One region of the Micromonospora sp. URMC 103 genome, then DNA from elsewhere that is predicted to be linked to it. Evidence: riboswitches for the same ligand, from Rfam matches in the RefSeq annotation. Region 1 holds a riboswitch; each other region holds the start of a gene.
The links. Region 1 has a riboswitch for cobalamin ahead of cobN (cobaltochelatase subunit CobN). Riboswitches for the same ligand answer to the same signal wherever they lie in the genome.

Region 1 (6,685 bases):
CTGCTGCTGGTGCCGACGCTCGCGCTGGTGCCCGTGATGCGCCCGATCCGCCCCGCCGACCCGGCTGGGGCGGGCCAGGGGCGCCCAGGAGATCAACAGTAGCCGCCGCCGGCGACGGCCGGTATCGGGCGCGCGGCCGACTGCGCGGCGCCCGGCCGCTGGCTAGGGTCGCCGGATGCCTACCGACGAGATCACCGCCGCCGCCGCGGGCACCTGGACACTCGGGGACCGCACCGTCAACCGGATGGGCTTCGGCTCCATGCGGATCACCGCCGACCCGGACCCCGTCCGGGCCGTCGCCGTCCTGCGTCGGGCCGTCGAGCTGGGCGTGAACCACATCGACACGGCCGCCTTCTACGTCTCGCCCGGCGGCACCCTGGGCGTCGGGACGGGGCCGGCCCGTTACGCGACCGAACTGATCCGCGCGGCGCTCGCCCCGTACCCCGAGGATCTGCTGATCGCCACGAAGGTCGGCCCGGGGTACGACCCGGACAGCGGCTTCACCGAGGCGCTCACGCCGGCGCGGCTGCGCGCCCAGGTCGAGGAGAACCTGCGCCGGCTCGGGCGCGACCACCTCGACCTCGTGAACCTGCGCCTCTACCGCCGCCCCGGCCCCGTTCCGGTGGCCGACCGCTTCGGCGCCCTGGCGGAGTTGCGGGACGCCGGCCTCATCCGGCACCTCGGGCTCGCCAACGCGCGTCCGGAGCACCTCGACGAGGTCCGCGACATCGCGCCGGTCGTGTGCGTGCAGAACGCGTACGGTGTCGACGCCTACCGGGAGGAGGACGACTTCGTCCGGCTCTGCGGCGAGCGGGGGATCGCGTACGTGCCGTTCTTCTCGCTGGCCGGCGCCCGCCGGGAGGCGGGGGCGGCGGCCGAGGGCAGCGCGGCGGTGGAGGCCGTGGCCCGCGCCCACGGCGCCACCCCGCACCAGGTGCGGCTCGCGTGGACCCTGCACCAGGGGCCGCACGTGCTCGCGATTCCCGGCACGGGCGACCCGGAACACCTCGTGGCGAACGTCGCCGCCGGCGGGCTGCGGCTCACGCCGGAGGACCTGACCCGGCTCGGCTGACCCCTGGCCCGGTGCGGCGGCGTGGACCGGCGCTGGCAGCCTGAGCCGGCGCTGTCGGCTTGGACCCGGCACTGCCAGCGTGACCGGCGCTGTCGGCGCAGCCCCGGCCCGCCGCCGGCGAGCCTGATGCCTCAGAGGCATAAATATGACTCTGAGGCATCACGCTCGCGGGGAGACCGGCCCGGCCGAGAGGGCCGTCGGCCGGGCACCGCGCCCGGGAACGACCGCCGACCGCGTCAGTCGCGTAACCACACGGCGGTGGTCAGCCTGCTCCCATCCCGCTCGCAGCGTTCTGCCAGGTAACGGTGCTGAACTGGGGGTGGAAGGCTGAGGAGAGGAGCTGGGCATGGGCTTGTTCAACCGGCGCTCCCGCGCCGCCGACGGTACCCCGACGAAGCTCGACCGGGAGGCGACCCGGGACGACCTCGCCGCGTTGGAGGCGTTCATCGCGAGCCGCCGCGGCGTCGAGTTCTACCTGGAGCCGGAGACCACCGCGACCGACACGACCGTCGTGGCGATCGCCGACGACGGCGAGTGGATCCGGCGCCGCACCGGCTCGCCCCGGGCGGCGGCCGCCATCGCGCGGCGGCACGCCGTACCGCTGTACGAGGCCGCCCGCACCGGGTACCCCGACCGGATGCGCGCCTGGAACCGGGCCCACCCCGAGCGCCGAGCGCGCTGACCGCGGACCCGCCCCGAGGCCGCGTTGACCGGCGCGGACGGGTGTGGCAGCATTCGCGGCCTGACGGCAGTGAAGGAAGCCGGTGCGATTCCGGCGCGGTCCCGCCACTGTCACCGGGGAGCGATCCCCCCTCGTGAGCCACGGCCGCGCGTGCGCGGTTGGAAGGCCGGGGGTGAGCGTCGATCCGGGAGCCAGGATACTTCGGCCGTCGGGACGTGACCCCAGGGCGTGGACACCCGAGGAGGACCCGATGACGCACCGCGTCCCGCGTGCCGCCGGCGATCGCCGGCCCCGGCCCGCATCCCACGGCACCCGCCGGCCCGACCGCGCCCTCCGCTGATCCGCGCGCCCCGTCGCCCCGCCCCGCCCGGTGGCGGGCGAACCGTCGCCGCCGAGCCGGCCCGTCGAGCCGCGACCCGCTGACCCCCGTTCTCCGCCCGGCCGCCCGTACGGCGATCCGGTCGCCACTCCCCGGAGCCACCCGTGCGTACCCTGCTGCTCTCCACGTCCGACACCGACCTGCTGGCCGCCCGCGCCAGCGGCGCCGACTACCGGCTGGCCAACCCGGCGCGGATCGACGCCGACGCCGTGCCCGCCCTGCTCGACGGCGTCGACCTCGCCGTCGTACGGCTGCTCGGCGGCCGGCCCGCGTGGCCGGACGGTCTCGCCGCGGTGCTCGCCTCCGGCGTGCCGACGGTCGTGCTCAGCGGCGAGTCGGCGCCCGACGCGGAGCTGATGGCCGCGTCCACCGTGCCGGCCGGCGTGGCCACCCAGGCGCTCGCCTACCTCGTGGAGGGCGGTCCGGAGAACCTCGCCCAGCTGGCCGCGTTCCTCTCCGACACGGTCCTGCTCACCGGCGAGGGGTTCGCGCCGCCCGCGCCGACCCCGGCGTACGGCGTGCACGGCGACCGGGCCGCCGATCCCGACCGGCCCACGGTCGGGATCGTCTTCTACCGGGCGCACGCCCTGGCCGGCAACACCGCCTTCGTCGACACCCTGGCCGACGCCGTCGAGGCGGCCGGCGCGAACCCGCTGTCGGTCTACTGTGGATCGCTGCGCGGGCTGACGGCCGGCGCCGGCCCGCTGGAACTGCTCGCCCGCTGCGACGCGCTGCTCGTCACCGTGCTCGCGGCCGGTGGGGCGGTCGCCGCGGACGCCTCGGCCGGCGGCGACGAGGACGCCTGGGACGTCGGCGCCCTCGCCGCACTCGACGTGCCGGTCATCCAGGCGCTCTGCCTGACCAGCACCCGCGAGCAGTGGGCCGGCTCGGACGCCGGGCTGACCCCGTTGGACGCCGCCATGCAGGTGGCCGTGCCGGAGTTCGACGGCCGGATCATCACCGTGCCGTTCTCGTTCAAGCGCATCGACGCCGACGGCCTGTCCGTGTACGCCGCCGACGCCGAACGCGCGGCCCGCGTGGCCGGCATCGCGGTGCGTCACGCGCGGCTGCGGCGGCTGCCGAACGCGGACAAGCGGCTGGCCGTCGTGCTCAGCTCCTACCCGACGAAGCACTCCCGGGTCGGCAACGCCGTCGGGCTCGACACCCCCGCCTCGGCGGTGCGGCTGCTCGGTGCGCTCGCCGAGGCCGGCTACGACCTGGGCGACGCCCCGCCGCCCGACGACGGGGACGCGCTGATCCACGCGCTGATCGCGGCGGGCGGGCACGACGTCGAGTGGCTGACGCCGGAGCAGTTGGCCGCGGCCGAGGCGCGCGTGCCCGGCGAGGTGTACCGGCGCTGGTTCGCGCAGGTGCCCGCGGACCTGCGGGAGTGGATGCGCGCGCACTGGGGCGAGCCGCCCGGCGAGCTGTACACCGACGGCGGTGACATCGTGCTGGCCGGGCTGCGCTTCGGCAACGTGGTGCTGCTCATCCAGCCGCCGCGCGGCTTCGGCGAGAACCCCATCGCCATCTACCACGACCCGGACCTGCCGCCCAGCCACCACTACCTGGCCGCGTACCGATGGCTCGCGGCGCCCTCGGCCGACGGCGGCTTCGGCGCCGACGCCGTCGTGCACCTCGGCAAGCACGGCACCCTGGAGTGGCTGCCCGGCAAGGGCCTCGGGCTCGCCGCCGACTGCGCCCCGGACGCCGTCCTCGGTGACCTGCCGCTGGTCTACCCGTTCATCGTCAACGACCCGGGTGAGGGCACCCAGGCCAAGCGCCGCGCCCACGCCGTGGTGGTCGACCACCTGGTGCCGCCGATGGCCCGCGCCGAGACATATGGCGAGCTGGCCAAGCTGGAGCAGCTGCTCGACGAGTACGCCACCGTGCAGGCCCTCGACCCGGCCAAGGTGCCCACCGTGCGGGCGCAGATCTGGGACCTCGTCCGCGCCGCGGAGCTGCACCACGACCTGCACACCGAGGCGATGCCCGACGCCGAGGACTTCGACGACTTCGTGCTGCACCTCGACGGGTACCTGTGCGAGGTCAAGGACGTGCAGATCCGCGACGGCCTGCACGTCCTCGCGGCGGCGCCCACCGGCGAGGCGCGGGTCAACCTCGTGCTCGCCGTGCTGCGCGCCCCGCAGGTGTGGGGCGGCAACCGCGCCCTGCCGGGCCTGCGGCAGTCGCTGGCCGCGAGCTACGGGCTCGACGAGGCGGCGCTGCTCGCCACGCCCGGCGCGCGCATCGACGTCCCCGCGGCGCTCACCGACACGGTGGACGGCCCGGCCGCCACGGCCGCCGACGCGGTCGACCTCGTCGAGGCCCTGGCCCGCCGCCTGGTCGTCGGCATGGAGACCCTTGACTGGGACGCCGGCCAGGTCGACACGGTCGTCGCCGAGGTGACCGGCCGGGACGTCCCGGAGGCCGCCGCGGTGCTCCGCTTCGCCGCCACCGAACTGGTGCCGCGGCTCGCGGGCACCACCGACGAGCTGGCGCACACGCTGGCCGCCCTGGACGGCCGGTTCGTCCCGCCCGGGCCGTCCGGCTCACCCACCCGGGGCCTCGTCAACGTGCTGCCCACGGGCCGCAACTTCTACTCCGTCGACCCGAAGGCGATCCCCAGCCGCAACGCGTGGGACGTGGGCGTGGCTCTGGCCGACTCGTTGCTGGCCCGGCACCTCGCCGACACGGGCGAGTATCCGCGCTCGGTCGGCCTCACCGTGTGGGGCACCAGCGCCATGCGTACCCAGGGCGACGACATCGCCGAGATCCTCGCGCTGATCGGCTGCCGCCCCACCTGGGACGACCGGTCCCGCCGGGTCACCGGCGTGGAGGTCGTGCCGCTCGCCGAGCTGGGCCGGCCCCGCGTCGACGTCACCGTCCGCATCTCCGGCTTCTTCCGCGACGCGTTCCCTCACGTCGTGGCCCTGCTCGACGACGCGGTCCGGCAGGTCGCCGCGCTCGACGAGCCGCACGAGCGGAACTTCGTCCGCGCCCACGTGGCCGCCGACGTGGCCGAGCACGGCGACGAGCGGCGGGCCACCGCGCGCATCTTCGGGTCGAAGCCGGGGGCGTACGGCGCGGGGCTGCTGCCGCTGATCGACGCCCGCAACTGGCGCAGCGACGCCGACCTCGCCGAGGTGTACGCCGTCTGGGGCGGCTACGCCTACGGCCGCGGGCTGGACGGGCGGGAGGCGCGGTCGGACATGGAGCGCTCCTTCGCCCGGATCGCGGTGGCCGTGAAGAACCAGGACACCCGCGAGCACGACATCGTCGACTCAGACGACTACTTCCAGTACCACGGCGGGATGGTGGCGATGGTCCGCCACCTCACGGGCGACGCGCCGGCCGCGTACGTGGGCGACTCGGCGATGCCGCACGACGTGCGCACGCGGACGCTGGGCGAGGAGACCCGGCGGGTGTTCCGCGCCCGGGTGGTGAACCCCAAGTGGATCGCCGCGATGCGCCGCCACGGCTACAAGGGCGCGTTTGAGCTGGCCGCCACCGTGGACTACCTGTTCGGCTACGACGCCACGGCCGGTGTGGTCGACGACTGGATGTACGAGCAGCTCGCCGCCGCGTACGTCTTCGACCCGACGACGCAGGCGTTCCTGTCCGAGTCGAACCCGTGGGCGCTGCGCGGCATCACCGAACGGCTGCTGGAGGCGGCCGACCGGGGGCTCTGGGCCGAACCCGACCCGAGCACGCTGGAGCGGCTGCGCGAGACGTACCTGACGAGCGAGGGTGACCTGGAGGACCGGGCGTGAGCAGCTTCCCCTTCAGCGCCGTGCTCGGCATGGACGACATGCGCCTCGCCCTGCTGCTCAACGCGGTCAGCCCGGCGATCGGCGGCGTGCTCGTCCGGGGCGAGAAGGGCACCGCCAAGTCGACGGCGGTCCGCGCGCTCGCCGCCCTGCTGCCCCCGGTGGACCACGTGCCGGGCTGCCGGTTCGCCTGTGATCCCCTCGCCCCCGATCCGGGCTGTCCCGACGGCCCGCACCCGGTCGGCGGGCCCGGCGAGCGGCGCCCGGCGCGGCTCGTGGAGCTGCCGGTGGGCGCCGCCGAGGACCGGGTGGTCGGGTCGCTGGACCTGGAGAAGGCCCTCGGGGAGGGCGTCCGCGCCTTCGAGCCGGGTCTGCTCGCGGCGGCCCACCGCGGGGTGCTCTACGTGGACGAGGTCAACCTGCTCCACGACCACCTCGTCGACTTGCTGCTCGACGCCGCCGCCATGGGCCGCAGCCACGTCGAGCGGGAGGGTGTCTCGGTCAGCCACGCGTCCCGGTTCCTGCTGGTCGGCACCATGAACCCGGAGGAGGGGGAGCTGCGTCCGCAGTTGCTCGACCGGTTCGGGCTCACCGTCGAGGTGGGCGCGAGCCGGGACCCCGCGGTCCGGGCGGAGGTCGTCCGCCGCCGGCTCGCCGCGGACGCGGACCCGGCCGGCTTCGCCGCCCGCTGGGCGGACGCCGACGCGGAGGTGGCCCGCCGGGTCGCCGCGGCCCGGGACCGCCTCGGCGGGGTGCTGCTGCCGGACGCCGCGCTGCGGCAG
Region 2 (6,685 bases), on a different contig from region 1:
TCCGCAATGCAGATGACCGCCACCGACAACCACGCCGTCGCCCAGGCGGTGCACGACATCGGATCCGCCCTCTGGTTCGGGGGGACGGTGATGGGTGTGGCCGGCGTGAACAAGTCGGGCAGCGACCTGCGGGACGGCATCGACCGCATCCGCGTCGCCGAGTCGGCGTGGGGCCGGTTCGGCCCGGTGCAGTGGCTCGGCATCGGCGCCACCCTGCTCGCCGGCGCGCAACTGGCCCGGGTCGGTGGGCGACGCATGGCGTTGCAGAAGGGCTTCGGGACGGTCGGCGCCGTCAAGGCCGGGCTCGCCGTCGCCGGCGCCGCGGCGAGCGCGTACGCCGCCTACTGCGGCAGCCGGATCGGGCGTCTCGCCGAGGAGGCGCACCAGCGCGGTGACCGGGTCGAGGTGCGCGACGCGACGCTGTCGACCCCGGAGACGCCACCGGAGATCGCCGTCTGGCAGCGCCGGCAGCGGGTGGTCCAGTATCTCGTGCCGGCGCTGGCCGGGGCGAACATCGCCTGCGGCTCGTACCTCGTCCAGTCGTACCGGATGGGGGCGACCGGCAAGGGAGTGCTCCGGCGCCTGCTGCCCGACTGACCGCCCGGCCGCCGCGGTGCCGGACCTGACCTCCCCGCCCTGGCCGCTCACCTGGAGCATCGGGGTGTTCGTCGTCGCCGGGGCGATCACGGTCGCCGGCAGCATCCGCCTCGCCGGCCTCGGTGACGCCCTCGCCGACCGCACCGGCTGGGGCGAAGCCCTGTTCGGCGTGGTGTTCTTCGGCGTCGTGACCGGCCTGTCCGGCATCGTCATGACCATCGTGGCCGCCAACAGCGGCGAGCCCGGGCTGGCCTACAGCAACGCGGTCGGCGGCATCGCCGCCCAGACCACCGCGGTCGCCGTCGCCGACGCCTTCCACCGCCGCGCCAACCTCGAACACGCCGCCGCGTCCCTGTCGAACCTGCTCTCCGGCGCCCTGCTCATCGCGCTGCTCTCCCTCGCGCTGCTCGCCAGCTACCTGCCCGAGACCACCGTGGCGGGCGTCGACCCCATGTCGGCGGTCCTCGTCGCCACGTACGCCGGCGGGCTGGTCCTCATCCGCCGCGCCGGCGCACAACCCATGTGGCAGGCCATCGCCACGGAGGAGACCCGCCCCGACGTCCCGCACAACGACAACGCCCTCAACCGTCTCCGCCCGGTGTGGCTGTGGGGCCAGTTCGCGGCCGTCGGGCTGCTCGTGGCCACCGGCGGCTGGCTCGTCGCCGTCGCCGCCGAGAGTCTCGTCGAGGTCACCGGGCTGACCGCCGGGTTCGTCGGCGGGGTGCTCATGGGTATCGTCAACGGCCTTCCCGAGACCGTCACCGCCATCGCCGCGGTCCGTCGCGGCGCGGTGACGCTGGCCGTCGCCGCCGTGCTCGGCGGGAACATCCTCGACGTGCTCACCCTCGTCGCCGGCGATCTCGCCTACCGGCAGGGCTCCATCTACCACAACGCCGGCAACGCGGAACTGCTCGCCACCACCACCAGCCTGTTCATGACCGCCACCCTGCTCGGCGGGCTGCTCATCCGCCAGACCTGCGGCTGGGGCCGCCTCGGCTTCGAAGGCGTGCTCCTGTTGACCACCTACGCGGCCATGACGCTCATCCTCGCCCTCCAGCACGGATGAGCGGTCCTCCCCGATCCGGCCGCCCCACGGGCGCGGCGGCGACGACGCCCCACCCCGGTGGTATCTCGGCGACCCGGCCGCACGTCACGCCCGTCTGGCCTACCGTGAAGATCCGGCGCGGCCACGGTCGCCCGTTGGCGGTGCGACACGGGCGTCCCGACCGGGGCCGGGGACCTTCCCGTCGTCCAGCCGGAGGACCGACCGATGACCGACCGACCGTCGCCGCTCGCCGCGCCCCGGGCGTACGCGCGCGACGTCCGCCACCGCTGAGATGGACTGGGCCGGATGGGCGCTGTTCGGGTTGGTCGCCACCACGGCGCTCACCGCGTCGCTGACCACCGCCCAACTGGCCGGCCTCACGCGCCTCGACTTTCCCCTCGTGCTCGGGACGGTCGTCACCGAGGACCCGGACCGGGCCCGCGTCGTCGGGTTCTTTCTCCACCTCTGCGCCGGTCAGGGCTTCGCCCTCGGCTACGCGGCCACGTTCGCCCTGCTGCACCGCGCCACCTGGTGGATCGGGGCCCTGCTCGGGACGCTTCACGTCGGCATCGCGCTCACGGTGATCCTGCCGCTCCTGCCCGGTGTCCACCCGCGCATGGCCTCCCAGCGGGCGGGCCCGGCCAGCACGGCCGTGCTGGAGCCGCCCGGACTGCTCGCCGTCAACTACGGCATCCAGACGCCCGTGGTCACGGCGGCCGTCCACATCATCTACGGTGCGGTACTCGGGCTGCTCCTGCGGGCCCACTGATCCGCGCCACCGGGCAGCGGTCGCCATGACCGCCGCAGCCGACCCGACGCCTCCCCGGCCCCCGTCGCCGATCGCCGACTACGGGCTGCTGGGCGACACGCGCACCGCCGCCCTCGTCGCCGCCGACGGCGGGATCGACTGGCTCTGCGTGCCCCGCTTCGACAGCGAACCCCTGTTCGGCCGGCTGGTCGGCGGCGCGGACGCGGGAACGTTCCGGGTCGGCCCGGCGGGGCCCGCCACGGTCGTCGACCGGCGCTACCGGCGGCACACCGCCACGCTCTCAACGACCTGGGCGGTGGGCGGGCGGCGCCTCACCCTCACCGAGGCCATGGTGGCCGAGGTGAGCGGTCGGCTGCTGCCCACGACACTCGTCGTGCGGCGGCTGTCGGTCGAGGACGCCGCGGTCGAGGCCGTCGTCGAGTTCGATCCCCGCCTGGGCTTACGGCACCGGAGGCCCCGGGTCCACACCCGGCGCGAAGCCCTGGTGTGCGAGTGGGGACCGCTCGCGGTCTCGCTGGCCTGCGAACCGGCGTTCACCGTCGAGCCGGGCCGTCCCACCGTGGTCCAGGTCGCGCCGGGTCGGCCGGTGACCCTCGTGATGGCCGTGGCCAACCGGGAACCGTTGATCCACGTTCCGCCGGCCGCGGCCTGGGAACGCCTCGTCGACGACGAGGACCGCTGGCGGGCCTGGACGGCCGGCATCGACGGGTCGCTGCCCTTCCGGGAACACGTCGTCCGGAGCCTGCTGACCATGCGGCTGCTGACCTACTCGCCCTCGGGGGCACCGGTCGCGGCGCCCACGACGTCACTGCCCGAGGACCCCGGCGGGGTACGCAACTGGGACTACCGCTACGTCTGGCCCCGCGACGCGAGCATCGGCGTCAGCGCCTTCCTCAGCGTCGGCAAACCCGAGGAGGCCCGGGGATTCCTCGCGTGGCTGCTGCACGCCACCCGCCTGCACCGGCCGCGCCTGCCGGCACTGCTCACCCTGCACGGCCGGGACGTACCGGCGGAACGGGACCTGCCCGGCTGGCCCGGTTATCGCGGCAGCGTCCCGGTGCGGATCGGCAACGCCGCCGCCGGGCAGCACCAGCTCGACGGCTACGGCTGGGTGATCGACGCGGCCTGGGCGTTCGCGCAGGCGGGGCACCGCCTCCACCCGGAGACGTGGCGGACGGTGCGCGCCTTCGCCGACGTGGTGGCCCGGTGCTGGCCGGATCCCGACGCCGGCATCTGGGAGGTCCGCGAGCCCGCCCAGCACGTGCACTCCAAGCTCATGGGCTGGCTCGCGTTGGACCGGGCCCTCGCCATCGCCGAGTCCCACCGGCTGTCGGAGGTGCAACGTCGACGCTGGCGGGAGGCGCGCGACGCCATCGCCGCCGAGGTGCGGACGTCCGGCTACGACGCGACGACCAGCAGCTACGTCCGCACCTACGGCTCCGACGACGTCGACGCCGCCCTGCTCGTCCTGCCGCTGCTGGAGATGGACCACGCCGACTCGCCGCGCGTACGCGGAACGGTCGACGCCGTCCGGGACCGGCTCTCCGCCGGTGGTCCGCTGCTCTACCGCTACCCACCGGGGCGCGACGGCTTCCCCGGCGCCGAGGGCGCGTTCCTGCCCTGCTCGTTCTGGCTGGTGCAGGCGCTCGCCCGCACCGGACGCCGCGACGAGGCGGTCGACCTGTTCCGGGCCGTGCTCGACCTCGCCGGCCCGCTCGGCCTCTACCCCGAGGAGCTGGATCCGGTGACCGGCGCCCACCTCGGCAACTATCCCCAGACGCTCACCCACGCCGCGCTCGTCCAGGCCGCGCTCGCGATCCGGGACGCGCCCGCGGGCTAGGGTCGTCTCAGTCCCCGTCGGGACCGGGGACCGCGACCGTCGAGACGGGCGTGCCGAGTTCCACGGTGCGGGAGACCGTGCAGAGCCGGTCGTGCGACTGCCGCAGCGAGCGGGGCAGCGCCTCGCGCGCCCGGTCGCCGTCCGCGCCCTCCGGGAACGTCACGTTGAAGGTGACCGTGAGGTTCTCCATCCGGTTCCCGCCGGCCTCGTCGCGGATCTTGTCGCCGGTGACCTGGACGGAGAATCCGGTCGGCTCGGCCCGGCGGCTGGTGATGAGGTCCACGTCCACCGCCGTGCAACCGCCGATGGCCGCCAGGAGCAGTTCCACCGGTGTGAAGCTGCCGTCCTCGCCCGTGCCCACCGTGATCGACCCGCCGCGGACGTTCCGCACGACGTACTGACCCACGCTGGTGCGCTCGATGTCCACCGAGCGGAAACTGTCCGCACTCATGACAGGAACGCTACCGCCTCCCGGTCCCCGACCGGCCGGCCACTCGGTCGACCGGGCCCGCCGTCGTCCGCAGCGTCCACCTGCCGGCGCCGCCGCGCAGGACGGTCGCGGTGAGCGGGGCGATGTCGATCCGCCAGAACGACGCGGGTGTGGCGTGGATCGCGTTCACGACGCAGGCGCGGACCACCATCGGATGGGTGACGGCGACGACCGTACGCGCCACGTCCGGCAGCCCGCGCAGCCACCTCGCGGTCCGGTCGAGCAGGTCGGTCAGGGACTCGCCGCCGTGCGGCGCGGCGGCCGGGTCGGTCAGCCACGCGGAGACGGCTTCCGGCTCGTCCGCGGCGACCTCGTCGAGCGTACGACCAGCCCAGCGGCCAAGGTCACCGTCGCGCAGTTCCTCGTCGAGGGTCGGCGTGAGCCCGAGCGCCGTGGCGGTCTGCACGCACCGCCGAGCCGGCCCGCAGCGCACCTCGTCGACCCGGGACAGCGCCCCGGCGAGGGCGGTCGCGTCGGCCAGCCCGTGCGCGTCGAGTGGCTCGTCCCGGGGGAAGGCGGCGGCGCGGGTGGCCGTGGTCGGTGCGTGGCTCACGAGGATCAGGCGACTGCTCACGCTGCCAACCTCCGGCTCGTCGGCGTCGTGCCGCAAGGCCGCGACCATCACAGGCTCTCGCGTTGACACCGTTCGTCGGCACCCCGTAGCGTGCGGGACACCAGCGTGACGGTGGAGGAAGCCGGTGGAATCCCGGCACGGTCGCGCCACTGTAACCGGGCCTCGGCAATGGAATCCGAGGCCGGAAGTCAGACCCTCCCCGTCACGGCACCCCACGATGGGACGCGTGATCCCGAGGAGGTCTGTCATGGCAGACGTCTCACTGCCCACTCCCGTTGCCGTTCCGGCGCCGGCCGCCGTTCCGCTCCGCCAGATCCTGCCCTGGGCGCTGTTCGGTGCGCTGCTCGCGGCCGTGTTGCTCTACTTCGTCGGCGTCGAGCAGGGCGTCCTCTCGGTCTTCGCCGGCGAGACGGTGCACGAGTTCGTCCACGATGGACGTCACCTGCTCGGTTTCCCCTGCCACTGAGCGGCGGGGCACCCCATGCTGTCCGCACGCTCGCTCCTCGTCCGGGGCATGCTCGTCGGGCTGGCCGCCGGCGTCGTCGCCTTCCTCTTCGCCTCCGTCTTCGGTGAGGGCCCGGTCGGGCAGGCCATCGACGTCGAAGCCGCCCACGCCGCCGCGCACACGCACACGCACGCTGGAGGCGGCGAGCACGAGCTGGTCAGTCGCACCGTGCAGAGCACGATCGGTCTGGCCACCGCCACCGTCGTCTACGGGGTGGCGCTCGGCGGCCTGTTCGCGCTCGCCTTCGCCGTGGCGTACGGCAGAATCGGTCGCTTCGGCGCCCGCGCCACGGCCGCGCTCGTGGGCCTCGGCGGTTTCGTGACCGTCGCGTTCGTGCCCTCGCTCAAGTACCCCGCCAATCCCCCGGCCACCGGCAACCCGGACACGCTCGGCCAACGCACCGGCCTGTTCTTCCTCATGATCGTCATCGCGGTCGCCGTGGGGTTGCTGGCCATCTCGTTCGGACGCTGGCTGTACCCGCGGTGGGGTGGCTGGAACGCCACCATCCTCGCCGCCGTCGCGTTCACCGTCGTGATCGCCGTGGTCCAGCTCGCCCTGCCGACGGTCAGCGAGGTGCCCGACGGGTTCCCCGCCCTCGTGCTCTGGAACTTCCGGCTCGCGTCACTCGGCACCCAGCTCGTCACGTGGGCCACCCTCGGGCTGCTCTTCGGCGCGTTGACCGAGCGACAGCTCCGCGTCCGTTCGGTGTTCACCCCGGCGGCGTGACGTCCTCGGTGGACACGACCACGACCACGCCCATCGGCTAGCGGTCCAGCGGGCACGGGCCGGTCTCGCGTTCCACGCGGGCCCAGGCCCGTGCCCGTTTCGTCTGCGCCAGCGTCCGTCAGGACGGCGCCAGCAACCC
Region 3 (6,685 bases), on a different contig from region 1:
GGCTCCACCTCGTCGGAGACCTACCGCGGCCCGTCGGCCTTCTCGGCGACGGAGACGCAGGCGCTGCGCAACTTCGTGAACAGCCGGGTGGTCGGTGGCGTCCAGCAGATCAAGGCCAACATCGACTTCCACACGTACTCGCAGCTCGTGCTCTGGCCCTTCGGCTACACGACCGCCAACACGCCGACCGGGATGAGCGCCGACCAGTACAACACCTTCGCCACCATCGGCCAGCAGATGGCGGCCACCAACGGCTACACCCCGGAACAGTCCAGCGACCTCTACATCGCCGACGGGACCAGCATCGACTGGATGTGGGCGGCGCACGGCATCTGGGCGTACACCTTCGAGATGTACCCGGGCTCGGCCAGCGGCGGCGGCTTCTACCCGCCCGACGAGGTGATCCCCGCGCAGACCTCCCGCAACCGGGAGGCGGTGCTCATGCTCAGCGAGTACGCCGACTGCCCGTACCGGGCGATCGGCAAGCAGGCGCAGTACTGCGGCGGTGGTGGCGGCGGCGCCACGGTCTGGTCGGACACCTTCGAGACGGCGACCGGGTGGACCGTCAACCCGTCCGGCACCGACACGGCCACCCTCGGGGCGTTCGAGCGGGGTGCGGCCCAGGCGACCACGTCCAGCGGGGCGAAGCAGCTCACCCCGTACGGCGGCAGCAACGACCTCGTGACCGGCCGGCTGGCCGGCGCCGCGGCGGGCGACTACGACCTCGACGGCGGCGTGACGACGGCACAGTCGCCGGCGGTGACGCTGCCGGCGAGCGGCACGCTCACGCTCTCGCTGGCCTGGTACCTGGCGCACGGCTCGAACGCGTCCTCGGCCGACTACTTCCGGGTCAGCGTCGTGCACGGCGGGGGCACCACCACGCTGCTCAACCAGGCCGGCGCGGCCACCAACCGCAACGGCGCCTGGACGGTGTCGAACCTCAACCTCACCCCGTACGCCGGGCAGTCGGTCCGGATCCTCGTGCAGGCGGCGGACGCCTCCGGCGCCAGCCTCGTCGAGGCGGCTGTGGACAACGTCACCATCACCTCCTCCTGAGCGGGTGGGGCCCCGTCCCGCCCCCCAGCGGGGCCCCGCCACCCGCCTGGACCGGACATACCGGCAGCAACGAGTGATCCGGCCCGCGCCGCCGCGGGCCGGATCATCGTCGGCGCTCGATGGGCTCTTTCGTCGCTCGGTCCCGGCCAGGTGGTGCGCTACCGTCTTACCGATCGTTCCGCAGCGAAGCCGGTGTGATCCCGGCGCTGTCCCGCAACTGTGATGCCCCACCGCCTCGTCGGCGGGGACGAGCCAGGTCGCCTGCGGTCGGTCGCGACCCGCGCTCTCGAGGAAGGGCGCCTCGCGGACGGGCGCAGTGTTCCTGTCGGCGAAGCACCACGCTCCTCGACCGACAGGAGGACCGATGTCCAGACGCACCCCCCGGCTGTTCGCCGCGACCCTCGCGGTCGCCGCGCTCGCCCTCGGCGCCTGCGCCGACAAGGCCGGCGACACACCCTCGGCCGGCAGCGGCTCCTCGGCGGCGGCCTTCCCGGCCACCGTCGGCGCCGTCACCCTCGACAAGCGCCCCGAGAAGATCGTCGCGCTGTCGCCGAGCGCGACGGAGATGCTCTTCGCGATCGGCGCCGGTCCGCAGGTCGTGGCGGTCGACGACAACTCGAACTACCCGGCCGAGGCGCCGAAGAGCGACCTCTCCGGCTTCCAGCCGAACGCCGAGGCGATCGCCGCCAAGAACCCCGACCTCGTGGTGATCTCCGACGACCGCAACAAGATCGTGGACCAGCTCGGCAAGCTGAAGATCCCCGTGTACCTCACGCCCGCGGCGAAGACGTTGGACGACTCGTACCAGCAGATCACCGACCTGGGCACGCTCACCGGCCACCCCACTGAGGCGGCCGACGTGACCCGGCGGATGCGCGACGACATCGCCAAGCTCGTGAAGGACCTGCCGCAGCGGCCCGAGAAGCTCACCTACTACCACGAGCTGGGCCCCGAGCTGTACAGCGCGACCAGCAAGACCTTCATCGGCTCGCTCTACGCGCTGGCCGGTTTGGAGAACATCGCCGACGCGGCGGACACCGAGGGGAAGAACGGCGGCTACCCGCAGCTCTCGCAGGAGGTCATCGTCAAGGCCGACCCGGACTTCGTCTTCCTGGCCGACACGAAGTGCTGCCAGCAGAGCGCCGAAACGGTCAAGGCCCGCAGCGGCTGGTCCGGGATCAGCGCCGTGAAGAACAACCAGGTCGTGGCGCTGGACGACGACATCGCCTCCCGCTGGGGGCCGCGCGTGGTCGACCTGCTGCGGGCCATCGTGGACGCGGTCGCGAAGGTGCCCGCGTGACGGACCGTCGGTGACCAGGCTCCTTCCCGTGCGACCGCCGGCGCAGGCCCGGCCGGCCGGGACGCTCCCCGCGTCCCGCCCGGCCGGCCTGCGCCCGCTCTGGCTGGTCGGCGGCGTGGCCGCCGTGCTCGTCGCGCTCGTGGTCGGGGTGTCGCTCGGCCCGGTCACCCTTCCACCCGGCAGTGTGGCCGCCGAGCTGCTCAACCTGCTGCCCGGCGTCCACCTGGACAGCGGGCTCAGCGAGCGGGAGGTCGCCATCGTGGTCGAGCTGCGACTCCCGCGCGTGGTGCTCGGCCTGCTGGTCGGTGGCCTGCTGGCGCTGGCCGGTGGCTGTTACCAGGGCGTCTTCCGCAACCCGCTCGCCGACCCGTACCTGCTGGGCGTCGCCGCCGGCGCGGGCCTGGCCGTGACCGCCGTGATCGCCCTCGGCGGCGCCGGCACCGAAGGCGCCCTCACCGGGCTGCCGGTGACCATCCCGCTCGCCGCGTTCGTCGGCTCGCTCGGCGCGGTCGCCATGACCTACGCGCTGGGCGCGGCGGGCGGCCGAGGACGCTCACCGGCGATGCTCATCCTCGCCGGGGTCGCGGTCTCCGCGTTCCTCTCCGCCGGGCAGACCTACCTGCTGCAACGCCACTCCGACAGCATCCAGGCGGTGTACTCCTGGCTGCTCGGTCGGCTGGCCACGGCCGGCTGGCACGACGTGCTGCTGGTCCTGCCGTACGCCGTCCTCACCGCCGTCGTCGTACTGCTGCACGGCCGGGAACTGGACGTGCTGTCCGTCGGCGACGACGAGGCGGCCAGCCTCGGCCTGCACCCGCAGCGCTCCCGCTACCTGCTGATCGCCGCCGCCTCGCTGGGCACGGCCGCCGCGGTCTCCGCTACCGGGCTCATCGGTTTCGTGGGCATCATCGTGCCGCACACCGTACGGCTGCTCGCCGGCGGCAGCTACCGGGTGATCCTGCCGCTGTCCCTGCTCTTCGGCGCCGCGTTCCTGGCGCTCACCGATGTCGTGGCGCGCACCGCCGCCGCCCCCGCGGAGATCCCCATCGGCGTGGTGACGGCGCTGCTCGGCGGCCCGTTCTTCATCCTCGTCCTGCGCACCGCGCGGCGGGTGCTCACGTGAGCGCCGCGCCCGCCGTCGAGGTGCGCGACCTGCGCGTCGCGCTCGGCGGTACGCCGATCCTGGCCGGTGTCGACCTCACCGTGACGGCCGGCGAGTGGGTCACCGTGATCGGCCCGAACGGCGCCGGCAAGTCGACGCTGCTGCGCGCCGTCGGCGGCCTGCTGCCCGCGCCGGGCGCCGTCACCCTCTTCGGTACGCCGATCGGCTCGCTGCCCCGCCGGGAGCGGGCGCGGGTGGTGGCCACGGTCGCGCAGTCCCCGGTGGTGCCGGCCGGCATGTCCGTGCTGGACTACGTGCTGCTCGGGCGGACCCCGTACATTCCGCCACTGGGCCGGGAGTCGGCCGCCGACCTGGCGGTCGTGCACGAGGTGCTGGACCGGCTCGACCTTGCCGGCTTCTCCCGGCGGGAGCTGGCCACCCTCTCCGGTGGCGAGCGGCAGCGGGTGTTCCTCGCGCGGGCGCTCGCCCAGGGCGCCACGCTGCTGCTGCTCGACGAGCCGACCAGCGCGCTCGACATCGGCCATCAGCAGGAGGTGCTGGACCTCGTCGACCAGCTGCGCCGCGAGCACGGGCTGACCGTGCTCGCCACCATGCACGACCTCTCCATCGCGGGCGAGTACGCCGACCGCATGGTGCTGCTGGCCGCCGGCCGGGTGGCCGCCGCCGGGACGCCCCGGGAGGTGCTCACCGAGGGGCTGCTCGCCGAGCACTACCGGGCCAGCGTCCGGGTCGTCGACGGCGAGCACGGTCCGCTGGTAGTCCCGGTCCGCCGCACCCGCTGACCCCGCGCTCTACTCGGCGGCGCCCATGTCGATCACCGAGAAGAGGGCGCCCTGCGGGTCACGGAGGGCGGCGAACCGGCCCGCCGGCACGTTCCGGGGCGGCACGAGGATGGTCCCGCCCAGCGCGGCGGCGCGGGCCGCCGTCGCGTCCGCGTCCTCCACCGCGAAGTAGACCGTCCAGTAGGCCGGCAGGTCGTCCGGGAAGTCGTCGGCGAGCGGAGGCATCATCCCGGCCACGATCTGGGCGCCCAACCGCCAGCCCGTGTAGGTCATCGACCCGACGGCCTGGTCGTCCGGCTGCCAACCGAAGACCAGCTCGTAGAAGACCTTGGCCCCCTCCGGGTCGGGGGTGACCAGCTCGTTCCAGCCCATGGCCCCCGGGACGTTGAACACCTCGCCGCCGGCCATGCCCATCGGCTGCCACACGCTGAACGAGGCGCCCGCCGGGTCGGCGAAGACCGCCATCCGTCCCCTGTCGAAGACCTCGAACGGCGGCACCACGACCTGCCCGCCGGCCCGCTCGACCCGGCTGGCGACCAGGTCGGCGTCGTCGGTCGCCATGTACGTCGACCAGATCGGCACCTGGTCGGGGATGGCCGGCGGGCCGGCGCCGGCCACCGCGCGCCCGCCCAGCAGGAAGACCGTGTAGCCGCCCGCCTCCGGTTCCGCGGCCACCCGACCCGTCCAGCCGAACAGCTCCGGATAGAAGCGTCGGGCGTCGTCGAGGTTCGGGGTGGCCAGGTCGGCCCAGCAGGGCGTACCGGGCGGGACGGTCACGTCGACCCCTCTCGGTCGGGGGTGGCCACGATCCGGCCCCCTGCCGGAATCCTGGCACCGACCCGTCGACGTACGAGGTAAAAACGGACTAATCGTCAGCTAAAGCGGCGGCCCTCGTCGCGCCGGTACGCCCAGGCGGCGACCGTCGCGAGCACCACGATCCAGACGACCAGCATGGCGAGCGAGAGCGGCCGCACCGGGTAGTCGCCCACGGCCGCCCACATGAGCTCGACGGCGCCGCGGGTGGGCAGGTAGGGCGCGACCACCTCGATGAACCCGGGCGCCTCGTCCGGGGCGGAGAGCAGGCCGCCGCCGAACGCGAGCGGGAAGAAGACGATCTGCGCGACCACGATGGCCGCCTTGCTCGGCAGCGCGTATCCGATGGCGAGCCCCATGAGCGTGAATGGCACCGACACCACGGCGACGGTGGCGGCGGCCAGGACGAACGCGGCCGGGGTGATCGTCGCGGCGGTCAGCGTCGCGCCGATGACCACCACGGGAACCAGCGAGAGGTACGTGAGCACGAGGCCGGCCAGCACCCGACCGGCGAACCGGGGCGCCGGCCCGGCCGGCAGGGTCCGGGTGTACGGGTTCCAGGGCTGGTCGCGATCCTCGGCGACCCCGATGCCGTACTGGAAGATGTTGGCGCTCATCACCGAGAACGTCACCATCGCGGCGGTGGCGAACGTGGCGCCGACCGGGTCCTTGCCCGCGAAGGGCACCACGAAGAAGAGCATCGCGGCGGCCGGGAAGAACGCGCTGCCCACGACGGCGATCGGAATCCGGATGATCTCCAGCAACTGGTAGCGGGTGTGGACCAGGGCGAGCTGCACGGGCGTCCCCTTCTCAGGCGGTGGTCGGTCGGCCGGCGGCGGCGAGGGTGTCGCCGGCGCCGAGCGGCTGCCCCTCCGCCGTGATGGCGAGGAACGCCTCCTCCAGCGACGTGGGGCGCACCTCCAGGTCGGCGAAGGGCACGCCGGCCCCGACCAGGTCCCGGACGAGCTGGTCGGCGTCGGTGGTGAGCAGGTGCGTACGCCCGTCGACCCGCTCGGTGCGCACCACACCGGGCAGCGCGGGCAGGTCGTCGGCCACGAGACTGACCCGGCGGACGCCCACCACGGCCCGGATCGCGTCCACCGTGTCGTCGGCGAGCACCCGACCCTGCCCGATCACCACGACCCGCTCGGCGAGCGCCTCGACCTCCTCCAGGTAGTGGCTGCTCAGCAGCACCGTCCCGCCGTCGGCGTGGAAGGCGCGGATCGCCTCCCAGAGCGTGTGGCGCGCCTCCACGTCCAGGCCCGTGGTCGGCTCGTCGAGCAGCACGAGCCGGGGCCGGCCCACGAAGGCAAGCGCCACCGCGAGCCGCCGACGCTGACCGCCGGAGAGGCCGCCGGTCTGCCGGCGGGCCTGGTCGGCCAGGCCGAACCGGTCGAGCAGCTCGGCCCGGGGGACCGGGTCGGCGTAGTGGGCGGAGACGAAGTCGACGACCTCGCCGACCCGCAGCGTGCCGGGCAGGCCGGTCTCCTGCGGGGTGACGCCGATCGCGCGGCGGGACGCCGGGTCACGCGGGTCGCCGTCGAACAGCTCGACCCGGCCCGAGGTGGGGCGGCGCAGCCCGACGAGCAGGTTCATGAGCGTGCTCTTGCC

Region 2: linked by a shared signal. The riboswitch ahead of ACSNOA_RS10870 (CbtB domain-containing protein) and the one ahead of cobN (cobaltochelatase subunit CobN) in region 1 are both predicted to bind cobalamin.
Region 3: linked by a shared signal. The riboswitch ahead of ACSNOA_RS00900 (ABC transporter substrate-binding protein) and the one ahead of cobN (cobaltochelatase subunit CobN) in region 1 are both predicted to bind cobalamin.

What each region holds. Positions count from the first base shown of each region.
Region 1 is NZ_JBPQTR010000005.1:1,304,529-1,311,213, reverse strand. It holds gene ACSNOA_RS19155 (MFS transporter) at 1-102, shown strand, start outside; gene ACSNOA_RS19150 (aldo/keto reductase) at 176-1,072, shown strand; gene ACSNOA_RS19145 (hypothetical protein) at 1,419-1,754, shown strand; cobalamin riboswitch at 1,802-1,978, shown strand; gene cobN (cobaltochelatase subunit CobN) at 2,238-5,906, shown strand; gene ACSNOA_RS19135 (VWA domain-containing protein) at 5,936-6,685, shown strand, end outside.
Region 2 is NZ_JBPQTR010000004.1:1,556,668-1,563,352, reverse strand. It holds gene ACSNOA_RS10900 (hypothetical protein) at 7-597, shown strand; gene ACSNOA_RS10895 (sodium:calcium antiporter) at 614-1,663, shown strand; gene ACSNOA_RS10890 (hypothetical protein) at 1,935-2,411, shown strand; gene ACSNOA_RS10885 (glycoside hydrolase family 15 protein) at 2,437-4,251, shown strand; gene ACSNOA_RS10880 (OsmC family protein) at 4,259-4,702, opposite strand; gene ACSNOA_RS10875 (histidine phosphatase family protein) at 4,713-5,315, opposite strand; cobalamin riboswitch at 5,392-5,534, shown strand; gene ACSNOA_RS10870 (CbtB domain-containing protein) at 5,563-5,781, shown strand; gene ACSNOA_RS10865 (CbtA family protein) at 5,797-6,546, shown strand.
Region 3 is NZ_JBPQTR010000003.1:106,627-113,311, reverse strand. It holds gene ACSNOA_RS00905 (M14 family zinc carboxypeptidase) at 1-1,056, shown strand, start outside; cobalamin riboswitch at 1,213-1,339, shown strand; gene ACSNOA_RS00900 (ABC transporter substrate-binding protein) at 1,421-2,356, shown strand; gene ACSNOA_RS00895 (FecCD family ABC transporter permease) at 2,385-3,479, shown strand; gene ACSNOA_RS00890 (ABC transporter ATP-binding protein) at 3,476-4,261, shown strand; gene ACSNOA_RS00885 (VOC family protein) at 4,271-5,038, opposite strand; gene ACSNOA_RS00880 (ABC transporter permease) at 5,134-5,871, opposite strand; gene ACSNOA_RS00875 (ABC transporter ATP-binding protein) at 5,885-6,685, opposite strand, start outside.